DNA from 3 places in the Peribacillus sp. FSL H8-0477 genome. Region 1 is predicted to be linked to each of the others. Evidence: riboswitches for the same ligand, from Rfam matches in the RefSeq annotation. Region 1 holds a riboswitch; each other region holds the start of a gene.
What was found. A riboswitch is a leader RNA that binds a small molecule or an ion and turns the genes downstream of it on or off. The one in region 1 is predicted to bind cyclic di-AMP.

Region 1 (8,217 bases):
TGTTGGATATTCATGGTAGAAATAACGGAAATGCCTGCATGCAGGATGTCTAAAACATCCTGATACCTTTTTTGATTTTTACTTCCAGGAACATTGGTATGTGCTAATTCATCCACAAGGACTACTTCAGGATTACGTATTAATATGGCTTCTGCATCCATTTCCTCTAATACAACTTGTTTATATCGCACCTGTTTTCTAGGTACAGTCACTACGATGCCGACTTGTTCAGCTGTCTCAGGTCGACCATGTGTTTCTAAGAACCCAATGACAACATCAATTCCGTTTTTTCTTAATTCATTGGCTTCCCTTAGCATCGTATAGGTTTTTCCTACGCCTGGGGCTGCACCAATATATACTTTTAGTGTTCCGCTTTTAACATCTTGTATTTTTTCTTTCACTTCATCTGGTGACAACCTTCGATAGGAGTTTTTCTCCTTACTCGAATGAATGGCCGTAATCACTCTTTCTCCATGCTCTTTGGCACGGTCTGCGACAATGCATATGTCAATATGCTTTGTTTTTCTTAGGATTCGATTAATAATTGAACCTTGAATGATTTCTTCCCATCTGGTCCTTTTTGATTGTCCCAGCGTAATCCGTGTAATATAATGCTGCATAGCATATTCCACGATTTCATCAGCGATATCTTCCCGGACGATCAAAACTTCTTCAAATTTTCCTTTTAATTTATGAATCAACTTTTGCATTGATTTTTTAAACATTTCTTCTTCTTTTGTCAAATTCTTTTGTTTTACGATAAAGCAAGCGATTAATAGTTCGCCGCCCAGTCGTTTTGCTATCTGATCTCCTCTTCTGATTAACAGGGACCCATTCCAATTATATTGTACGCATACCAGAATCCGTTCAGTAGCTCCAGAGGGTCCCACTAATCCTTCTTGCTCTCGAATTTCCGTCAAATCTTCTTCTACTTCACCTGCTAAAAATCGTAAGGACAGTTCCCTTAGAACAGCTAAATTATCCTTATTGTATAATTGCGCCTGTTCATTTTGTTGATGAGTTGCTTCAATATTCCCTTCTAGAAGTCGTTTTAAAATGGCTTCGGGTGTTACATCCAAGAGTCTAACCTCATCAGCCACCGTCAATGTATCTTCAGGAACAAATTCACGAATATTAATCGGGCATTTCATTAACCGTTCGGCAACCTCTTTAACCCCTTTTAATTCGTAGATATTGATGGTGGTAATCACACTAATCTTATTATTAATTAATTCTTTAACTTCTTCTAATCTAGTTCGATTTTCAGCTGAAGGCCGGTTAATGTGGGCTAATTGGTCAACTAACACTACTTCTGGATTTCTTTTGTAAATTTCTTGCATATTTAAATCATGTTTCAACTGACCATTATCCTCCCAATCAATTGAAGGAATAACTTCTAGACAGCCTAATTGTTCTAATGTTTTTGGGCTGTTGAGTGTACTTACTACACCAACAGCCACATCAATCCCGCGTTTTTTCAGCTCATTTCCTTCAAGGAGTAAATGATAGGTTTTCCCAGAGCCGCTTACCGCTCCGAGGATGATTTTGAGTCTGCCTTTTTTGATCGTGGAAATCGATTGGAGAATCTCTTCAGGTGATTTTCGGCGAAAGTTCTGGGACATGATCATACCTCCTAATCCAATTCAGCGTTAAGAGGAGAGTAACTATCACTCTCCTCCACTCTTTCACAATTCATCTAATGCTATATTTATCTCTAAAACATTGATTCTGGGTTCTCCAAATAACCCTAGCGAGCGGCCTTCCTTATGTGTATTGATAAGGTCATATAAACGTTCTTCTGAAATCCCGCGTTCTTTGGCTATTCGAGGTACCTGAATGTCTGCTCCTTGAATAGAAATATTTGGGTCAAGTCCTGAACCTGAATTAGTGACTAAATCGGCTGGTATCTCTGATTGTTTGACTGTTGGGTTTTCCTCTAGGAATTTAACCATCTCACTTTTTGTTCGTTCTATCATTTCTTTATTCGATGGAGAATAATTAGGCGTACCTGAACCAGCTGCATCATAATTAATAGAAGAAACACGACCATGAAAATAGCCGGGGTCTGTAAAAGATTGACCAATTAACCGCGAACCAATCAGCTCTCCTGCTTTATTTTCAAGTAAACTGCCCTCTGCTTTTGCCGGCATTATTACTTGGGAAACCCCTGTCAACAGCAGCGGATAAGCTAACCCGCAAATGACGAGCAAGACGAAAACTAAACGGATACTTTTTAACATGCATACCACACCTTTTTATAAGATTAAGATAATCCAGCTAATACAAGCAGTAAGTCAATTACTTTGATACCGATAAAAGGAACGATTACTCCACCCAATCCATAAATAAATAGATTCTTGGTTAACAATTTGGAGGCATTCATCGGAACATAGTTTACCCCTTTCATGGCTAATGGAATTAATAGGGGAATAATCAATGCATTAAATATCAAAGCCGCTAATATGGCACTTTGCGGTGTGTCCAGCCCCATAATGTTGAGGGCTTTCATTTCTGGAATAGCAACCATAAACATGGCTGGAATAATCGCAAAGTATTTAGCGACGTCATTCGCGATACTAAAGGTAGTTAAAGCACCTCTTGTCATCAGAAGCTGCTTCCCAATCGCTACGATTTCAATGATCTTTGTTGGGTCTGAGTCCAGATCAACCATATTCGCCGCTTCCTTCGCAGCATGTGTTCCCGTATTCATTGCCAATCCTACATCCGCTTGAGCCAAGGCTGGTGCATCATTTGTTCCATCACCGGTCATGGCCACAAGCTTACCTTCAGCTTGTTCTCGCTTGATCACCCTAATTTTGTCTTCCGGCTTTGCTTCAGCAATATAATCATCAACCCCAGCTTCTTTTGCAATTGTTGCCGCTGTTAATGGGTTATCACCGGTACACATCACCGTCTTTATCCCCATTTTTCGTAATTCATCAAAACGTTTTTTCATGCCTGGTTTGACTGTATCTTTTAAATAAATAACACCCAATATTCGTTTTCCTTCTGCTACAGCCAGCGGTGTTCCGCCAAGTGACGCGACTTCATCACTAATGTTTTCTAAATCAAGTGGAATTTTTCCTCCCTGCTGCAGGATATATTTCTTGATTGCATCAACTGCACCCTTTCTAACTTTGGTGCCATCTGCCAGATCCGTCCCGCTCATTCTAGACTCAGCTGTGAATTCTACTCCTTCCGATCCTTCCTTTATTAATTCCTCTTTGACTGTTCCATCCTTCTTAACAAAATCAACCACGGAACGGCCTTCTGGGGTTTCATCATGCAGCGATGAATAAGCAGCAAACCTATTCATCTCTTTCTGGGTTACCCCCTTAACCGGCAAAAGTGAAAATGCCATCCGGTTACCCAGTGTGATTGTTCCAGTTTTATCTAGAATGATCGTATTAATATCACCAGCCGCTTCTACCGCTTTCCCAGATTTTGCAATCACATTAAATTGTGTCACTCTGTCCATCCCTGCAATTCCAATCGCAGAAAGAAGACCGCCTATTGTTGTTGGAATCAAGCAAACTAGTAATGCCACTAATGTAGCAGTCGGCAAATTCACATTAATATAGGAAGCAATTGGGACTAGTGTGGTACAAACAAGCAGAAAAATAAGCGTCAACCCAACAAGCAGCGTGCTGAGTGCAATTTCATTAGGTGTTTTTTGTCTCTTAGCTCCTTCTACTAAACTAATCATCCTATCTAGGAACGATTCACCTGGGTCACTGCTGACTTTCACTTTAATGTAGTCACTAATCACTTTTGTCCCGCCTGTTACAGAACTGAAATCTCCTCCTGATTCTTTTATGACTGTGGCTGACTCGCCAGTAATGGCTGATTCATCTACTGAAGCGACGCCTTCAATAATATCTCCATCACTTGGTATGAAATCATTGGCTTCCACTAACACAATATCGCCTTTACGCAAGTCTGCGGCATCCACTACTTTTATTGAACCATCTTTTTGGATGACCTTTGCTTTCGTGTCCTGTTTCGTCTTCTTAAGACTATCCGCTTGTGCTTTCCCTCGTCCTTCAGCTAACGCCTCCGCAAAGTTAGCAAACAGGATCGTTAGCACTAAAATGAAGCTCACAGCCATATTATATCCTCTGTCTGAATCCCCCCCGAACAATGATGGAAATATCGATAGCAGTAAGGTCATAACAAAGCCTATTTCTACGACAAACATGACAGGATTACGAGCCATTAACTTTGGATTTAATTTTTTGAAAGCATCTTTGCCTGCTTCAAGCAAGATCGTACTAGTGATGTTCCCTTTACTCTTTCTACTCATCTGGAATACTCCTTTTCAACAGTTATCTAATGGTCAGCCACTCAGCAATTGGGCCAAGGGCAAGTACGGGAAAGAACGTTAACGCTCCTATTATTAAAACAGTGGCTAAAAGGATGATTAGGAACGTGCTATTATCTGTTTTAAGTGTTCCAATCGTCTCTGGCACACGCTTCTTAGTGAGTAAAGAACCAGCGACTGCGATCATGGCAATCATTGAAAGGTAACGGCCGAACAACATAACTAAGCCGGTAGAAATATTCCAAAAAGGCGTGTTATCTCCTAACCCTTCAAACCCTGAGCCATTGTTAGCCGCTGACGAAGTAAACTCATAGACCACCTGAGAAATCCCATGAAATCCCGTATTTGAAATGGCTGTGGTACCCATTTCAGTAGCTAACGCAATCGCCGATGGTCCTAAAATGATTAAAGGATGCAGGAGAATGACGATCGCAATTAATTTCATTTCTCTTGCCTCAATTTTTTTGCCTAAAAATTCTGGCGTTCGTCCAACCATCAGCCCAGCAATAAATACAGCCATAATCGTATACATCACAATATTGATTGTTCCTACTCCATCACCGCCAAAGACACAGTTCAACATCATTTGGGCGAGCGGTACCAGTCCTCCGAGCGGGGTCAGCGTATCATGCATCGTATTCACTGTCCCTGTTGTCGCCGCTGTTGTAACTGCAGTAAATAGAGCAGTTTGCGCGATTCCAAACCGAACCTCTTTCCCTTCCATACTCCCATTTTCTTGTGATAGACCTATTTTTTCTAACGCCGGATTCCCATTTAATTCACTAAAATAGGACACACTCAGGAAGACAAGAAATAGTAACCCCATCGCAGTAAAAAGGATCCAACCCTGTTTTTTGTTTTTCGCCATCCGCCCAAACGTTAAGGGCAGTGCAGCAGGGATTAAAAACATTGATAGTATTTCTAGTATGTTAGTAAAGCCAGTAGGATTCTCAAAGGGATGGGCCGAGTTAACCCCGAAGAATCCACCGCCATTTGTCCCTAAATGCTTGATTGATTCTAAAGCAGCAACTGGTCCTCTCGCGATATTCTGTGCAGCTCCTTCTAAGGTCGTCACGGCAGCGGTAGAACTAAACGTTTGCGGTACCCCTTGGGAAACGAGTATCAAACCTATAAGAATGGACAACGGCAGCAGTACCCGCGTAAGGGAACGGACTAAATCAACATAAAAATTCCCCATATTCTTTTGCCCTGTTATCCCTCTAAAGAAAGCCATACATAGAGCGAGCCCTGTGGCTGGGGTCGTAAACATCAAAAAGATAATCACAGTCATCTGTGATAAATAAGATAAACCGGATTCTCCGCTGTAATGTTGTAAGTTCGTGTTCGTAAGGAAGCTCACAGCCGTATTGAAGGCAAGTATCGGATCCATATTTGCTATATTACTAGGATTCCCAGGCAGCACTCCTTGAAAGCGGATGATCAGGTATGAAATGATAAACATGATGAGATTACTAAACAGCAAGGCTTTAGCGTATTTCTTCCAGTTCATTTCACTTGTTTGTATACCTGACAGCTTATAAATAATCCGTTCGATTGGTCCAAATACTCGATCTTGCTTGGTCGTTTCAAGGGAATAAACAGTCGTTAAATAGTTTGCCATTGGTATCGCTAGTACAAGAAGCAATACCAGCACCACACCGATTTGTAAAAAATCCATTTACATTTCCTCCGTTAGTCACGATTAATATTTTTCTGGGTTAAGCAATGCATGAACTAAATACAACGTAACCACTCCGACAATCATCAATAGAACCATTATTTACTCTCCCTCTTTTTCGATAACATTTTGACAAAAGTGAATAAATCCTAAAAAGAGTGAAAAAGAAACAGCTGTTAGCAGCACGGATACAACATCCATTTGACCTTCTCCTTTCAACTAGTTGATGAAAAAAACCTCACCACCTCCTTTCCGTATTGTCACTGTCAAACTATCAATCCATAAAAAAAAGACCAATGCGTACTCATCCCCCGATATGCAGCCGATGCAAAAAATCGATCCGAGTTTCAACAATGAAAAAACTTCATTGCAACAGAAACAGAATGATTTGCAAAAGCAAACATTAATTTGGAGAAAAAGTACTCATTGGTCTACTTAACGTCCAGCAAGCAGGGCTTCCTTTACGCTCAGTCATCCAAGAACAATTTTTCAATATAGGCATACTAAAAAGACCTACAGAAGGACAGGCTGCTCATTTTGCTGAAATCAACAAAAAAGCCCCCTGAAATAAGGTGGTCTTATGACCTCCTTCGCTTTAGCCGACGAAGTTAGCTGACGGGTAGGATGGCGAAAGAGTTCACATCCCTTCTGCAAAAGCAGAATTAACCCCAAAATACTGGGTCCTCCGTTCTCAAAATCTTTGAGATTTGGCCTTTATTAAATTGTTATGCTGTCGCTTATTTTACGCTTAACTAGAAACATTTGTAAACTAGGTAAACTAACCATATAAATCCAAAATCGATGAAATAGATTCATTTTTAACGATTTTTCAAATCAAATCACTTGTTTTCTCATTAATTCTTACTTTTTCAAACTTTTACAAATTTTCATAAAATTGATTGACAAGAAGTTAGGCAGCAATTATGCTGAATTCCAGCAATAGCCAAAATTAGTGGAGGGATTATGTTAAATTCTAAGAAAAAACTTGAAGCTGAGATTAGTGCTGCCTTCATCAAGTTTCAGCGTGAGTTGATTGGGAGAGGACCACAAGAGGCAAAAACGTATATTATTAATGATATGCTGATTACCCGATTTAAAGGTGTTCTGACTGTTGAAGAAAAACATCTGGCCAGCCGAAATGCAGGAAAGAAATTAATTAAGCAAATGCGTTCACTGCTACATGAAATGTACACCCAGGATTATGAAAAAATCGTGGAACAGTATACCAAATGTAAGGTTCTGTCCTCTCATCGAGATATTAGTACAAAAACTGGAGAACAGATTGAGGTTTATATTCTTGATAAAGATCTAGAAAAATGTTTTGAACCGCTCAAATAACTTGCATCTCTTACCTTCCCGTTAAAGGGCGTTGATTATGTGTATTAATAACAATATCTTGGAAGGTATTTCTGCCGCATATACAGAATACTTCCTCGTTTTTTAACAGCACATGGCAGTGCAGACAATACTTTTTTTTCATTTTCTTCAACTCTTTTCATAGATTCTGTATGTATGATATGCAGAATAAAAAAAGAGTTGCAGCACTGTGCAACTCTTTTTTTCTATGAGGCTTTTTGGACTGCTGTTAGTTGAGTCTGTTTTGTGCTGGGAACAATATTAAAAAAGATATTTAATACTATCGCTGTCATACTTCCAGCTACAATACCATTACTCGTAAGAATTTGCATGCTTTCTGGCAGATTGGTAAATAACGAGGGTACTACCGTAACCCCCATGCCCATTCCTACTGAACAAGCAATAATTAACAAGTTTTCTTGCGAAGAAAAATCTACGGTACTGAGCATCTTTATTCCATATGCGAGTACCATCCCAAACATCGCTACCATGGCTCCGCCCAGAACAGATGACGGTATGACAGTTGTGAATGCACCAATTTTCGGCACCAGTCCAATCAGTATAAGCATTCCGCCGGCCGTATAAATAACATTTTTACTTTTAACACCTGATAACTGCAGCACCCCGACATTCTGGGAGAAAGCTGTATAAGGGAACGAGTTAAATAATCCACCCAGTATTGTGGCTATCCCTTCTGCCCGGTATCCTTTGGCTAAATCCTTCTTTGTTACTTCTTTCTCACAGATATCACCGAGGGCATAATAAACACCTGTTGACTCAACAAGACTGACGATGGCAACTAATGTCATAGTAAGGATCGCCGCAGCATTAAACGTAGGCATCCCGAAATAGAAGAGATGCG
Region 2 (8,217 bases), on a different contig from region 1:
ACAGCAGATGCTAGAGCAGCGTTTGATAACACGACCTCCACATAGTCAAATCATGAAACGACTTGATTTTCAACTGCAAGAGAACTTGGGGTTCACAATGGTTCTGTTTCCGTATCAGCAAAAAAAATATGAGCTGACAAGATTGACAGGTTTAGTCGTTAAACGATTTGCAGATCCGAAAAGTAGAATTCTTATCGGTAAAAAACTCTATCGGCTTTTATTTCAGGATATAAATGTGTTGCAGGGATGTCTCGAATTTTCTTGTGACGTTCCGCACTCTGGTTCACGTTCGGATTACTGGAGCGGTGTTTTTTCTACAAATAAAAGAAACCGACTTTATAGTCCCGTTTTGCAAGATGCGTGGACTGATGCTGCTTTATCTTATTTACCTATAAATGATTGGTTTGTAAACGATCAATCTATCGGAGAGTTACACTCTTATCCTAAACTGAAAATGACTGATTTGACAAAGAAAGCTTTTGATCATACCTCGATACTGCAACTAATCAATCAAACGAAGCAGTTCATCCAGTAATAGAGAGGTGTTACACGATTATGGTCAAACTGGTATTCTCGCATACTTTTTAAATACTTTACTAAAACAAGTGCAATACGGAAAAGATCACTCTCTAATCAACGCTTACAAAGTAATTTGTCGGATTTGGGCGATAAGAGTCGCCCTTCCAACTTTCACAATAAATACTCCTAGTCGTTCCTACGTTTTTTGATATCACTATGATATTCCAATCTAAATTCTTGTTCATCCAATTTGAAATAATGATTAATATAACTTGAAATAGTAAGTTTTATAGAAATATATAGTGTTTTAGCCATGAAATTAAATGAAAACGAATGAATATGGATGATTTTGAGCATATTTACTATCCCATGGGGGTTTACAAGTGATGAAGGATGGGAGTATGATAATTCCAATAAAATACAATTTAATTGCGGCCTAATCTCACGTATTGAGAACGGAGGAACCACTATTTTGGGGTTAATTTTGCATTTGCAAAAGGGATGAGAAACTCTTTCGCCATCCTACCCGTCAGCTAACTTCGTCGGCTAAAGCGAAGGAGGTCATAAAGACCGCCTTGATCAGGAGGCTTTTGTTGTTGCTTTTTTTACAGCTAAACCGTTCTGACACTAACATAGGTCTTTTTATTATGCCTATAAATCGAATACTATCATGGATGACAGAACGCAAAGAGAGCGTAAAGCTTGCTGGGCGTTAAGTAGATCAATGATTGCTTTTCTCTAATTTTATGGTTTTTGTAAAACATACAAGGTTCCGAGACCTGTATCACCACTCGGACATGGATGGATATTACATTGCCTATCAAGGGGAAAAGTAAGCATTGGTCTATTTGTTGTTTACAACAGTTAACTATCAATCGAGAAGTCATTGGAACGGTACAAATTCAATGAGGAAAAGGGATTAAGCCTGCAAGAAACCTGAAGGAATGTGACCAGAATAATAGTTTATTAGGGAAGATGGGGTAGTATGATGAATTTTGAGGAACCGTTTAATCTGCTAGATGATAATGGTATTGACATGGATATCGTCGCCCAGATTATCAGGCGAAGGAGGCAGGTGCTGGTTCTTTGCTATATCGATTATCGCATGAATCAACGCATTGTCTCAGACGATCAATATGAGGAATGGGTACAGGAGTTAAGTCACCTACAAGATCACAATCCTGCTGAAGCGGAAAGAGCCAACATGCATGTGGACTTCAAAGGTGTCCATTTGAAGGATGCCGATTGTCTTAAGCTTGACCAGGTATGGATTCAAGACAAGGCGTTACATCTATTGCGCTATCAAGCTAGTATCAAGGGCAATCAATAGCAGGAACGGGGGTTCATAGAGGGTGTGTGGACCAAGAAGTCCCGATAAACGTACATGTTTTGCTAATGATACGTTTTATCGTTTGTACCGTATTTACGGATTTAATTAAAGGGTAAAATGGGTGGGATAATTAGATAGAGGGGAAGATGAATATTGCCACTTATCGTGCAAAAATTCGGCGGCACCTCGGTTGGAAGTATTGATAGAATTCTGATGGTAACAGAACGTATAGTGGAGGCGAAAAATAAAGGTAATGATGTAGTCGTGGTTGTTTCAGCGATGGGTCAATCCACCAATTCATTAGTAGATATGGCGGAGCGATTGTCTCCCAACCCAGCGGGAAGAGAAATGGATATGCTGTTAGCAACAGGCGAACAGGTTTCCATATCCTTACTTGCTATGGCTTTGATAAGTAAAGGCTATCCTGCTGTTTCTTTAACAGGATGGCAAGCTGGGATTATGACAGATACCGTTCACAATAGAGCGAGAATCGTCCATATTCACAGCGATAAAATAGTAAATCTTGTTCGAAAAGGTACCATAGTCATTGTGGCAGGGTTTCAGGGAATTACGGAAGACGGAGAAGTTACTACTCTGGGTCGGGGGGGTTCGGATACAACTGCAGTTGCGCTGGCTGCCAGCATTAAGGCTGACTTATGTGAAATTTATACAGATGTTTCCGGAGTCTTTTCTGCCAATCCACGTATTGTGCCTACAGCCAAGAAATTAGTTAGGATATCCTTAGATGAAATGATGGAATTGGCGACATTAGGCGCGAGTGTCTTACATCCCCGTGCGGTAGAGTGTGCGAAAAAATATAATGTTCGGTTAATGGTAAGATCTAGTTTTTCTGATGAAGAGGGAACCTTAATAGAGGGGGATGTGGATATGGAAGCAAAGTTGGTATGCGGAGTGACTCACAAAGATCATATCGCGAAAATTACAATTAAAAAATTTGATGCATTATCTTCTTTATTTACAATTTTGGTGAAATCCCATATTGATGTAGATATCATAACCCAGTGCTCAGATGAACTTTCGTTAACTAACTTGTCCTTTACTGTTTCGATAGAAGATTTGGGACGTACATTGGATTTACTCGAATCCAATAAGACAACACTCGCGTTTGAAGAACTCAATACGGAAGTAGGTTTAGCGAAAGTTTCTATCGTTGGATCAGGAATGGTCTCAAATCCCGAAGCAACTGCAAGAATGTTTACAGCATTGGCTTCCGAGCATATTCCGATTAAGATGGTTAGCCATTCAGAAATGAAGGTTTCCTGTATTATTCCCGAAGATATGTCAGAAAGAGCAGTACGGACCCTTCACAGTGTTTTTGGTTTTGACGTCCTTCTAAAAGAGGCGGTTTTACATTAGTTCAATAGTACAAAGAATATATTCGGCTTTTCACAAAGCTTTTCTATAGATAAGAAGATAAATAAACAACTTAGAATGTAAAAAAAGACTACCATAAAAAAACAAGGATTGAGTAGCATATATAAGAAAAATAGGAAAAAGGAACATAGAGGACAGACACGCAAAGGAAGCACATGATCGCTAGGAGTTAAGTAAACCAATGAGTACTTTTCTCTACTTTTATAGGTTTGCTTTGCTATGTATCTACTAATCAATGTTTGAATCTTATTGGTTAACGCTGGGATGCTTAGCGGCATACATGGGGAAAGAGTAAGCATTGGTCTATTTTTTATATTTTCAACAGGCAGGCTTCTCTTTCATAGAAAGAATGCAGATTGAGAATTAATAAGAGAAAGTACTAATGGGGTGGATTGTATGGGAAAAGTACTGCTTGTTGGAAAAGGAAAATTATTTAAATCTGTAAAGAAAAGTATAGGGGCCACCCACACGGATACAAGTGACTTAGAAACTTTAGACTATGATGAAGAGTGGTTTAAGCCTACAAGTAACCTGAAGGACTGTGATGGAATAATGGTTCATAAATCATTGCAGGCTAACTGTGTTTATCTATTCCCTAATACTCTGTTAGATGGAATAAATCTTGTAAGAGTATTTATAGAGTTCAAACCTTATAAGTTGTTTGTTGTCACTCATGATCAACAATATTCTACTCTATATAAAAAAATGGGAGCCGACTTTGTCATCCTTAGTAAATCGGGTTGTTACAGCTATAGCTGGCTGTTAACAAGCGGCACCTAGTTACTAAAAAACTTAATGGGGGGTGTAACAAAAATACCCTATAGAGTAGACATTTTCTAAGTGTCTACTCTATAGGGTACAGTTTTACATGCAGATAAGGCTTTACTCCTTAATATCCTTTCGAATAGTCAAGCAGGTTAATCGCAGGTTGTTCACCCTCGATATACTTCTTTAAATTAGGAATGAAAATATCTTGCAGCAGCCTCTGGTCATAGAACTCAGTTGAACCGGACGTATGAGGGGTAATGATCACTTGTTCAAGATCCCAAAGTGGGTTATTCTCCGGCAGGGGCTCTACTTCAAATACATCCAATCCAGCACCAGCAATTTGGCCAGTATTCAATGCATTGATAAGATCCGCTTCGACAACAATAGGACCGCGGCCAATATTTATGAAGTATGCTGTATCCTTCATTTGTTCAAATTGTTCCGCTTTAAACATGTGTTTGGTCTCCTCAGTGAGTGGAAGGGTCACAACAACATAATCGCAACGCGACAATACTTCATTTAACTGATTTGGTGTTCGCATTTCATCTACATTTTCTGCATCTTTTCCTGAGTGGCGGATTCCAAGCACAGTCATACCGAAGGCTTTTGCAATCTTTGCTGTTTCACTGCCTATAGCACCGACACCAATAATTCCGATTGTCTTGCCGTGAATTTCAAGCTTCATATTAGCATGATGCCATTTCTTTTGCTGCTGATTTTTAACATATGTATCAATTTTACGGGTTAAGGCCAGCATCAGTCCAAAGATGGTTTCTGAAATAGGGAACGCATGAACACCGTTAGCACTTGTAACGACTACTTCTTTCTGCTGTAATTCTGTTAATGGGAGGTTATTCACTCCTGCACTCCAAGTTTGAATCCAACGTACCTTAGAGCCTGCACTTATTACGGGTTCCCTTAAGCGCTTGTTCCATCCAGCGATAATCTCCGCATCGTTCAACCTACCTTCCCACACCTCGGGATCACGACTAGCCGTAACTTCCCATTCAGGGATAATAGCTTGAATTTCTGAAAGAATAGCTGCATCTACATCATGCGTAAGTAGTAAGGTTCTTTTTGTCATGGGTTTATCTCCTTTGTATCCTCTTAGAACAATCCTTCAATGATTGTAGGGAGGTCTTCTGATGAGTACTTTAAAAAACTGTATCACTATCTGAATTCCATACTTACGAGCAAAATTCCTGTGTAATCCGTGAATTTACTTACAAGAAAAAAAGCTGACCATCGAGCAGTCAGCTTTAAGTCTATTAACTCTTTAAAAATTTCACACATACAGGATAAGGAACAGGCAGATCACTTCCAAGCAAAGAAAGCTTTCCTGTTTCGGTATCACGAGCATAGAGGACAAGGTTACTTGACTCTTGATTTGAACTAACAATAAATTGTCCGCTCGGATCGATTTCAAAATCCCGAGGCCAATCTCCTGCAGAAGAGACATGTTCAATAAAGGTCAATTCACCGGTTTCTTCTGTTACACTAAAGACCGCAATACTATTATGTCCTCGGTTTCCAGCATAAACAAATTTCCCATCAGGAGATACGTGAATGGCACTGCCTTGGCTGTTTTCTGTAAAATCAGCAGGGATTGCTGAAATATAATGAAGCTCCGTAAAGACTCCGTTTTCAGGGTTATACGCTAGGGCAATCACTTCGTTGCTAAGTTCCGTCATTACATATGCGAATTTTCCATTTGGATGAAATTCAATATGACGAGGTCCGCTTCCCGGTTTCACAGCAAGAACATTTACTACGTGTAGTTGATCTTCTTTAATTTCATACGTGATAATTTCATCCGTACCAAGATCTACAGCAACTATATATTTTTCATCTGGAGTAAATCCTGAAAAATGTGCATGCGGACCATCTTGACGTTCAGTGTTCGGTCCTGATCCGGAATGCTGATTCATAGAGACAATCGCGGATGTTTTTCCTTCTATATTTGTTTTATAAAGTTCTATTTTTCCATTATGATAATTGGCTGTGACCACATATTGTTTGCCGCTGTCGACACTAACGTGACACGGAGAACCGCTTCCAGAAACGTGTGTACTTAATTGAGTAAGAGCTGCTGTATCAGCATCAATGTTGAAGGAAGTGATTCCGCCTTTATCATTTTGTTTGTCCACGGCATATAATGTTTTCCCGTCTTTACTAATTGTTACATATGTAGGACTTCCTAGCTCCGCTGCAAGCTTAATGTTTTCAACCTTTTTACTTTCTGTATCAAGTGTAAAGCTGTAAACCCCTTTACTGTCACCCTTTGTGTACGTACCAATATATCCCGTATAGATAGCCATAATAAAGTTCCTCCTTGTATGTGGATGTGTTAATTTTACCATAAGTCTCTATCAAAGAAGCAGCCTCAGCTCTTGAATTTATTATTTACCCATCTATAACGATTACTAACACATATCTTATGGAAATCTAGAATCTTTATCTGTATAATTAACTTTTAAAAAGTAAGTGTAAAACGGGGTGTACCCATGAGCAGTTGTCAACCAGTAGAACAGTTTCCCTTCCTAAACGGGGTGCAAATTGTAAAAAGAGAATATATCTATAAAGGAATGAATGGCCAGAGTGTTGAGCGTATCTTTACGGCCGATGACAGCTATATTTTTAAACCGCTGACTAATCAGAAGCAGTTTGGTAAGGAATTATGGGTTTACGAGCATATCCTTACTAAGCTGCCATCTATTTATCCAAAAATCCTCGCCCATTCTGTTCAAACAGAAGAACAGAAAAGTTGGATTGTTCTTGAAGATCTCGGGAAACTGTCACATACGTTTAATGAGAAAGCAGCCTGTGAGGTCATTCATTTAATGTCAGGTTGGCACAGGATGTCAACGGATTATCTAAACGGAGCAGAATTAATTGGTCCAAAGCCCTTCATTGAAGAAGTAGTGTGTGATCTTTTTCAGAATAAAACAGACATTCTGCGCATACTCAGCGAATTACATGTGGAAGAAGCAAGCATGATGAATATGTATACCTTGATTAAGGACTTCACATTTACGATTCCTCCCGTATTATCCCACGGTGATCTTCATCTTGGGAATTATGCCTATATCGGTAATCGGGTCGTCGTCTTCGATTGGGAGCATGCTCATTTAAATAGCCCTTTTTGGGATTTGTATCATGTCATTGATATGTCGCATCCAGTGTTTCCTAAATCCATGACCACTGAAATACGGGAAACGTTATTAACCACTTATCTGGATGGTTCACCGCAATTAAAAGCTAGGTCCTTTAGAAGGGAATATTATCTCTACTCAGCTGTCTTTTCGACATGGATGATCGCCTTAATTGTCAGTGATTTGGAAAACAATAAAACCCCTTGGACCAACGAACAGCTTAGGTTGCAATTGGGGGAAAGTGTAACAAATTTAACGCAATGTCTAACTAAATTAGCAGGGTAAAGAGACTGTCGCTAGTCATGAAGATGACCTAGTGGACCGTCTCTTTTTTTATGGAAGGAGCTATTTATTCCTTTTCATTGATATCAACTGGTATATGCTGAAAGCTGCTTACACTAAACAGGCCTTGAACGGTTAGCTTAAGTTCTGGTATAACCGGAAGGGCAAGAAAAGCAAGTGTTAAAAAAGGATTGAAGTGTTGTGAAGCGCCAATTGTCAATAAGGCCGCATTCAATTCTTCCAAAGAAGTATACACATCATCATAGCTTTTGGTCGACATCAATCCGGCAATTGGAAGGTTAAGACGTGCAATCACCTTTCCACCATCAACGACAACCAGCCCCCCTTGCATATCTTTAATTTCCTGTGAAGCCATTAACATATCTAAGTCATTTACACCTGCGGTCATCAGGTTGTGTGAATCATGAGAAACGGTTGTTGCAATGGCGCCTGAAGTAAGTCCCAGGCCTTTTACAATTCCCAGCCCAATTTGTCCAGTGTTATGATGTCGTTCCACTACAGCTAGTTTGAGTAAGTCCAGTTCTGTTGAAGGAAGGAAGTTTCCTATTTCATCACGTGTTACTTCGGCTTTGTCGTGAATCGTAAGTAGGCTGTTAGGGATAATGGTAATAATATTCGCTGTATGACCAGTGAGAGGAATATGTAAATCAGATTCCTTCAAAGTTGGAAAGTGAATACTATTCATCAGTTCATTTACAGAAGTCGGGAGGGTCGATTCAGCGGAATTAATAAGTTCCCCTTTTTCCATCA
Region 3 (8,217 bases), 240 kb from region 1:
CTATGGCATACGAGCTTACGACCTTTGCATTTTGCTCGTTTACTTCTTCCTGTGCCTCGTAACCAGTCGCAAATATCACATACTTTGCTTTAATAGAACAACCGTTACTTGTGAACAATTCGGTATGATTGTTTTTAAGGATTTTTCCGTTAATATTTGTATGACCATACACGCGAACACCTTTATTCACAGCGTACTGAATCAAATTGTGTGCATGCTTAAACGGATTAATTTCTGCATCGTTACTTGTCACAAGTCCGGCAGATTTTGAAAAAGAAAACGTCTCAGCGATTTCCTCCTTTGTGTAATACTCAACCGGAAATCCGTGTTTTTTTAGAGTTTGGTATTCTTCCTTCAACATGAGCACGTCTTCTTTACTGGAAGCAAAATAAAGACTTTGTCTTTTTCGAAAATCTGAATCGCCATCCAAACTTGGAATCACTGTATGTTCTAAAGTTTTCATAGCCTCTAAACATAATTGGACATGACGTACTCCTGCCTTTTCTCCAAAACTATGTATATATGACGTTAATGTTTTATCATTTGTATATTGCAGCAATCCCGTATTTGCCATTGTGCTGCCTGCTCCAATATCCCGTTTATCAACAAGGACGACATTCAGGCCTGTTTCAGCTAGAAAGTACGCACAATGGGCTCCTGATGATCCACTTCCCACAATACAGACATCACAATCAATATTCTCTGTAAGCTCCGGATAGTTAGGTGCTTCCTTATATGTGTCACTCCAAAACATTTTTCCTGTCTTTAAGTCCATCATCCATTCCTCCTGAAAGTTAGCTGCCCTCCTGTTATTCCCTCTTTTTGGTCTAAGTCAAACTTCCTAAAAGCTGAACAACGAAAAAACCATTTCCCTAAAGAAATGGCTTTTCGCAGAGTCGTTCTTCCCATTTATTTTTTCAAATGATACGGTACAGTCGTAACGATGACATTACGTTTATAAAGTAAATACGCGCGAATCAGCAAACTGGATTGATTATGCAACATATTATGCCAGCTCTTTTTTGGTATGAATTGAGGAATCATGACGGTCACTCGGTAATTCATTTCGCTCGCTTTATGTTCAATGGTATCAATAAATTTAGTTAGTGGATGAATAATGCTTCGGTAGGAAGAATGTAAGGTGACCAGCCTGATTTCTGGCTGCCACTTTTGCCATTTTTCTTCGAATTTCCGTTCATCCTCCCTTTCGAATGAAACATTGACTGCAATAATTTGATCTACTCCAAGTGATTTTGCATATTCAAGTGAATTTTCTACGACATGAGTAATGCCCGCGACCGGGATAATCATTACATTCCCCATGATTGGCAGACTTTCTGCACAATTCTTGATTCTCAGTTGTTCACCAACAGACTCATAATGTTTCTTTATTTGGTGAAACCAAGTGACGATTAACGGAAGGAAGATAAACACCGGCCACACCTGAGTGAATTTTGTAATTAAAAAAATCAGCAGAACAAGCAGACTGATTAAAGCACCCACTAGATTAATCGTTAATTTGATTTGCCACCCGCTCGGTTTTTCCCGAATCCACTTAACAAGCATACCTGTCTGTGACAGCGTAAAGGGAATAAATACCCCAACCGCATACAACGGGATTAATTTTTCGGTATTTCCTTGAAAAGCTAGAATCAGCAAGATGGACATCGCTCCAAGAAAAATAATTCCATTTGAGTAACCTAGTCGGTCCCCTCTAATCGAAAACATACGAGCAATGTAGTTATCTTTTGCCAGATTAAAGGCTAAAAGCGGGAAAGCTGAATACCCCGTATTTGCTGCCAAAATTAGTATCAATGCCGTTGTTCCCTGTATGAAGTAATACAAATAATTTCGTCCAAAGGTTTGTGAAGCAAGCTGTGAGACGATCGTTTCATTTTCTTTTGGTGAAACGCCATAATAGTACGCAAGAAAGATGACACCTGAAAAGAGAATCGCGAGTAAAATCCCCATAATAGTCAGCGTTTTTGCCGCATTTTTCGGTGCTGGATCTTTAAAACTTGGAATGGCATTCGAGATGGCTTCTACACCTGTCAAAGCTGAACATCCTGATGCAAAGGCTCGAAGTAATAAAAATAAAGAAATCCCAGCAACCGGCGTCCCAATCGGTGAATGGAGATCAGCTGGTATGTCACCAGTAAAAATTTTAAAAATGCCTACACCAAGTAAAATGACTAATGCAATGACAAATAAATAAACGGGATAAGCTAAGATTGATGCAGATTCCGTAATCCCTCGTAAACTTAAAATAGTAATAATAACAACGAGTATAATAGCAATTAACACGTTATAGGAATGAAGGGACGGCAGTGCAGAAGTGATAGCGTCCGTTCCTGCGGACACACTGACTGCTACTGTCAGAATATAATCGACTAAAAGTGAACCTCCGGCTATTAATCCCGGATTAATACCAAGGTTTTCTTTAGAAACTACATACGCTCCACCACCATCCGGATAGGCATAGATGATTTGCCTGTAAGATAAAATCAGTGCTGCCAGTAAAACCAATACCCCCATCGCAATAGGGATTGAAAACCAAAACGCAACGGCACTGACTGTCATAAGAACTAATAATACTTGCTCCGGACCATAGGCAACACTTGATAATGCATCAGATGATAAAATCGCTAATGCCTTTAATTTATTTAGCTTTTGCTCTCCAAGCTCAGATGACTTTAAAGGGCGGCCAATTAAAAATCGTTTAATAGGAGAATACATGACTTATACCACCACATTCTGTAAGATACCTTCGTTTTTTAGACACAAAAAAGCCCACAAGGCATAGCAAATAGCCTTGTGGACCTATTATTTTTAGCTCACAAGCTTCACCCTTCCTCTCTTCATTACGCTTACGGAGTTAGCTGTCGGATTCGGGCCATAAGAGGAGCCCTACCTATATTAGGATTCACCCCTTGCAGTAATCTACTGCATTCGATGGGTCCTCCGTTCTATTAAGATTCAGCGATAAGAAATATGAAACTGTTGATTATCATACTCCCGCTACTCCATTTTGTAAATACATATTTTTCTACTTTTTCATGAAGTTTTTATAGGAGGGAAAAGCCTGATACTAAGCGGTCTATCACTCTATTGATTCAGCAGTTTATGGTATAATCTACAAAAAAAGGAGAGCGATCGCCATGCTGCATCATATTGAAATAAATGTTGCCAATCTTAAAAAATCAGCTGAGTTTTGGGGATGGCTTTTAACTGAATTAAACTATGAAGTTTTTCAAGAATGGGCGTCCGGCATCAGTTGGAAACAAGGAAACTCGTATCTAGTATTTGTTCAAACAGATGACCGTTTTATAGACAGCGGATACCATCGAGGGAGGATTGGCCTTAATCATCTAGCTTTTCATGGAGAGTCCAGGGAGCATGTTAATAAATTGTTCACGAAATTAAAGGAAAAAAAGATTCCTCTTTTATATGAAGAAAGTTTCCCTTTTGCTGGCGGACCGAATCATTATGCTGTATTTTTCGAGGATCCTGACCGAATGAAGGTTGAAATTGTGGCTCCGAACGAATAAAAAAAATGGACATCTTGAATGTCCATTTAACATAATTATTGGGAAACACTTGTTTTAATTTTCGCAGCCTGTTCATTTAACTTTGTCAAAGCCTCGTTATATTCTTGTTGAAGTGTTTTCACTATGCCTTCAACTGAATCAATTTTGTCGATCGCGCCTACACCATGACCAGCAGACCAAATATCTTTCCAAGCTTTTGCATCTGATTTTTGAGCCATACCGTCAAAATTAACTTTTTCTTTTTTGACTAGTTGTTCTGGGTCAAGGCCATTGTTTCGAATGCTCGGTTTTAACATATTACAGTTAACTCCTGAAAATGCATCCGTTAGGACTATATCTTCAGGTTCTGATGTTACAAGCATTTCACGGTAGGCATCAGCAGCATAACTTTCTTCTGCCACAATAAAACGAGTCCCCATATAGGCAAGATCCGCACCAGCCGCTTGAGCTGCAAGAATTCCTTTTCCTGTAGATATTGAGCCGGCAAGTAAAATGATTCCATCCCAAAATGTACGTACACTATCTACAAACGCAAAGCCATTCAACTCTCCGGCATGTCCTCCTGCGCCCGCTGCAACAAGAATCAATCCATCCACGCCTGCCTCAGCTGCTTTTTTAGCAAACGGAATACTACTAACATCGGAAAATACTAAACCGCCATAGCTATGTACAATTTCGACAACATGTTTTGGCGAACCAAGTGAAGTGATAACAATTGGCGGCTGATGCTTGATTACCAGCTCTAACTCTTCTTGAAGACGGCTGTACGTACTATGTACCACCATGTTCATTGCCCAGGGCGCAATTTTTTTAGCAGGATCCTTCAATTTCGCTTCTGCTAAACTGCTGCTGATGTCTCCCATCCATTCATCAAGGACCTCTATCGGCCTTGCATTTGGAGCTGGAAATGAGCCAGACACCCCATTCATACAACAAGATTTAACTAGCTCAGGTCCGGATATTAAAAACATCGGAGCTGCGATAACCGGCAAAGCAAGCTCATTCCACCATGCTTCAGGAATCGATTTTGTCATAGAAAGTTCCTCCTATTTCCAACTGAATTTTCAGACATATTCTACCTTATATTATCATACTTTTACATTCTACAATATTGATATCTTCCTTTTTTAGGATAAATTAGGTACCATAAGGTACACTTATGCCTACAAATAATAACTTTGTCAATTCTTTCATTTTCAATGGGTGTACATTGTAATTAGAAGGTTTCTCCAAACAGGGAAATGAGGAATGTAGAATGAAGATTGATTTTCATAGTCCAAGCAATTTCATAGATGGAAGGGTAAGTTTGAACTGTTCGGCTGCATTATAGGGTGATTCACCTTCCTCCTTCGTCCAGTTTATGACATCCATTTTTAATTGACCAGAATAGGTTGTCTCTAAACCAGCTTGTACAAGTAAGTAAAATGCGTTCACCCATTTTCGCACTATAGAACGATCAATGGTGTATTTTTAAGCCAAGGCCCTGTAGCCCCAAGTAGTCATTGACCACAGCTAGTTGCAAATTCACATCATCTTTGGCCATTAAAATACCCCCGAAAGTTATTATCTAACTTTCGGGGGTCGGTTCAGTCTAGAGGAGTTTTTCCATTATTCAAGTACCCATTTATGTATGGCTTTGGCTACTCCATGTTCGATATTAGTCGATGTTACCCAATCTGCCGTTTCCTTGACAATTTCTTGTGCATTGCCCATCGCCACGCCAAATCCAGCCGACTTTATCATCGCAATATCATTTAGACTGTCACCTACAGCCATGACTTCATCCATTGTTAGCCCGAGTTTTTCACAAACAACCTCAATAGCTTTTGCTTTATTTACGCCCACTGCATTCACTTCAATGTTTGTTGGACTAGAATTACTAACTTCTAGGCTTCCCTTTTCTTTCAATTGACGAAGAATATCATCACGAATTTCGTCATCTTCACTATCAAACCCAAACTTTAACCATTTTGAACTCGTAATGTCTTCCGGCATTTCTCCGCGATAAACGTGGTCGCAACTCACAGCCCAAAAATGAGTCTTATGACTTTGTGACAGGTCCCACATCCATTGAATCAGTTCTGTATCAACGATATTTTGTTCAATTAATTTTCCTTGTTCATTATAAATTTCACTGCCATTTACAGTAATTAAATAGGAAGATAAATTCAATGATTTAGCATATTCACTACAAGTTGCATAGGCTCGTCCAGTACTCAGCACAACATGTACACCCTTATTTTCTGCTTCAAGAATAGCTTTTCGGTTTTCTTCTGAAACCTCATCATATTGATTCAATAAGGTACCATCCATATCAAGAGCGATTAACTTAATCTTAGCCTTAGGTTTAGTATCTGTCATAATGTATTCCCCTTCCTGCTTAACGTAATGTGTACTTATACCTTATCAAATATAAACGGTGATCCAAAACGATAAAGCTCAAGAAAACAACCTGAGGTACATAACCTCAGGCCGTTTTTTTAAACTTTTGGATTTTCTTCTTTCAGAGTCTTTGAATCTTTCCAAGTAGTGACGCCATCATCTTGATCAAATTCAACAAGTACATCCGTTACGCCTTTTTCTTCGAGAATTGCCTTCACAAGCCGATCTTTTACCACGTCAGCTTGAGCAACCGTCATGGAAGCATCGAGTTCAACTTCCACCTCAACGTGGAAATCCTCTCCCTCTTTCAAAACAGTGATTGCTTCGATATCACGGACATCAGGATCCTGCATTACCATATTCCCAATTTTGAATTGGATGTCTGGATCAGCTTCTCCAAGCGCACCAGCTGCATTATCAAGAAATACTCGGCCAACAACATAAAACATCATTAAACCAATTAAAACGGATGCAATCCCTTCAGCTTGATTAAATGGAGTGAAATTAGCTAATAAGATCGCGATAATTGCTAAAACACCGCCGGCAGTAGCTACGGTATCTTCCATGAAAACTAATTTTGTTGCGGGTTTTGCATTTTTATAAGCGCCGAAACTCTTCGGTATAATAGCAAAACCTGATGCTTGTATATGCGTTTCATGCAACACTTCTTTCATCGCCTTATACAGAACAAATCCTTCTAACAGTACAGCAATTCCGAGCACAGAAAGGTTGATAATGATTCCTTTCGAATCGGCCGGATGTAAAATATGATGGTAGCCTTCTTTGATTGTCTCATAAGACATAATTCCAACAATTAACACCGCACCTAGTAAAACAAGATTGACCAGCCTTCCAAAGCCATTCGGAAAGCGTACAGTTGGTGCTTTTTTACTAAGAGCTGAGCCAATAAAGACAAACAACTGGTTCGCCGCATCACCGAGGCTGTGGAGCATTTCAGCGAACATGGCAACATTACCTGTTAAGAAGAAGGCAATGGCTTTTAAAATCGAGATAATCCCGTTCACAATTCCTGCAATAAATGCAGACTTATTTCCTTGTCGTAAAAGTGCAACTAGTTCTTTCATGTTGTTAATTCCTCTCTCTATCTTGGATATACTTTGATTACCCGTTTAGGGCACCATTCTAACCTGCTACAAAAAAATATGTATATCATCCTATTCTTAAACTAATAAATGATATTTATACTTAATTATATCTAACCCACGAGTCCATATACAACACAGGAAATTCATTTTTTTATTTTGTTATATGCTATATTGGTTAGACGAGAAAGTATTGGAGGCGTTGAAATGGCTAAGAAAAAAATCTATGCCGTCAAAATTGGCAAAAAACCCGGTTTATATGAGACATGGGCTGAATGTAAAAAACAAATAGATGGCTATAGTGGAGCAGTTTATAAAGGGTTTGCAACGAAAGCAGAAGCCGAACAATTTATTGGAAATAGTTCTTCTTTTACAGTTACTGCGGAAAAACATGATAATTTCAATATCGATGAGTATATTCGTCTTCTTGATGATCAAACACTGGTTGCTTTTGTAGATGGAAGTTACAATAAACTTTCTAAAACGTACGGCTATGGCGTTGTACTAATCACCAAAAACAATCCACTAGAAACCCTTATGGGATCTGATAACCATAGTGATTACGTGGAAACACGCAATGTAGCTGGTGAGATAGAAGGAGTAAAAAGTGCAATCAGATATGGCATAGAAAAAGGCTATAAAAAAATTGTTTTATTTTATGACTATATCGGGATTGAAAAATGGGCGATCGGTGACTGGAAAGCAAACGCTGCAATCTCAAAAGATTACATAGTATTTATTAATCAGATTAAACCCTCCATTGATATTGAATTTAGGAAAGTAAAAGCTCATTCAGGAATCATTTACAATGAGCTGGCTGATGAACTAGCGAAAAAATCACTTCAAAACAAAGCGTAGAGCAAACTTGCAGGCGGTCGAGCCAACCTCGTCCGCTTTTTTGATTACATATAAAAACAGCCAAATGGCTGCTTAGTTGTTCTCAACTTTTTTTAATTTTGATGGGTTGTTCACTTTATAACGCACTTCTTTACTAAATTTCTTATCGACAATTTTCCCATCGAATTCGAGCTCGACGCCTTCTTCTAGTTCAAGCTTTTTCAACGTTTTACTGTAGCCGCACCATGCATCACCAATATAAAGTTCTGCGTCACCTATGATTTTCACATCTTCAAATAAAACAACTTCATCTGTTTCTCCCGTGAAATGGTTCATCTTTTCTGTAA

Region 2: linked by a shared signal. The riboswitch ahead of MHI18_RS21150 (DNA ligase LigA-related protein) and the one ahead of MHI18_RS22125 (potassium-transporting ATPase subunit F) in region 1 are both predicted to bind cyclic di-AMP.
Region 3: linked by a shared signal. The riboswitch ahead of MHI18_RS03170 (APC family permease) and the one ahead of MHI18_RS22125 (potassium-transporting ATPase subunit F) in region 1 are both predicted to bind cyclic di-AMP.

Annotation. Positions count from the first base shown of each region.
Region 1 is NZ_JBBODE010000001.1:850,868-859,084, forward strand. It holds gene MHI18_RS04395 (universal stress protein) at 1-1,622, opposite strand, end outside; gene kdpC (potassium-transporting ATPase subunit KdpC) at 1,686-2,240, opposite strand; gene kdpB (potassium-transporting ATPase subunit KdpB) at 2,264-4,303, opposite strand; gene kdpA (potassium-transporting ATPase subunit KdpA) at 4,326-5,999, opposite strand; gene MHI18_RS22125 (potassium-transporting ATPase subunit F) at 6,024-6,098, opposite strand; cyclic di-AMP (ydaO/yuaA leader) riboswitch at 6,582-6,722, opposite strand; gene MHI18_RS04415 (DUF2294 domain-containing protein) at 6,963-7,337, shown strand; gene MHI18_RS04420 (nucleobase:cation symporter-2 family protein) at 7,562-8,217, opposite strand, start outside.
Region 2 is NZ_JBBODE010000003.1:3,162-11,378, forward strand. It holds gene MHI18_RS21145 (DUF2515 family protein) at 1-535, shown strand, start outside; cyclic di-AMP (ydaO/yuaA leader) riboswitch at 943-1,082, shown strand; gene MHI18_RS21150 (DNA ligase LigA-related protein) at 1,556-1,849, shown strand; gene MHI18_RS21155 (aspartate kinase) at 2,003-3,226, shown strand; gene MHI18_RS21160 (hypothetical protein) at 3,641-4,024, shown strand; gene MHI18_RS21165 (D-2-hydroxyacid dehydrogenase) at 4,134-5,096, opposite strand; gene MHI18_RS21170 (lactonase family protein) at 5,281-6,330, opposite strand; gene MHI18_RS21175 (phosphotransferase) at 6,517-7,449, shown strand; gene ade (adenine deaminase) at 7,514-8,217, opposite strand, start outside.
Region 3 is NZ_JBBODE010000001.1:610,629-618,845, forward strand. It holds gene MHI18_RS03165 (NAD(P)/FAD-dependent oxidoreductase) at 1-775, opposite strand, end outside; gene MHI18_RS03170 (APC family permease) at 910-2,736, opposite strand; cyclic di-AMP (ydaO/yuaA leader) riboswitch at 2,850-2,992, opposite strand; gene MHI18_RS03175 (VOC family protein) at 3,159-3,548, shown strand; gene MHI18_RS03180 (NAD(P)H-dependent flavin oxidoreductase) at 3,584-4,582, opposite strand; gene MHI18_RS03185 (hypothetical protein) at 4,818-4,982, opposite strand; gene MHI18_RS03190 (Cof-type HAD-IIB family hydrolase) at 5,157-5,909, opposite strand; gene MHI18_RS03195 (cation diffusion facilitator family transporter) at 6,029-7,015, opposite strand; gene MHI18_RS03200 (ribonuclease H family protein) at 7,241-7,891, shown strand; gene MHI18_RS03205 (hypothetical protein) at 7,964-8,217, opposite strand, start outside.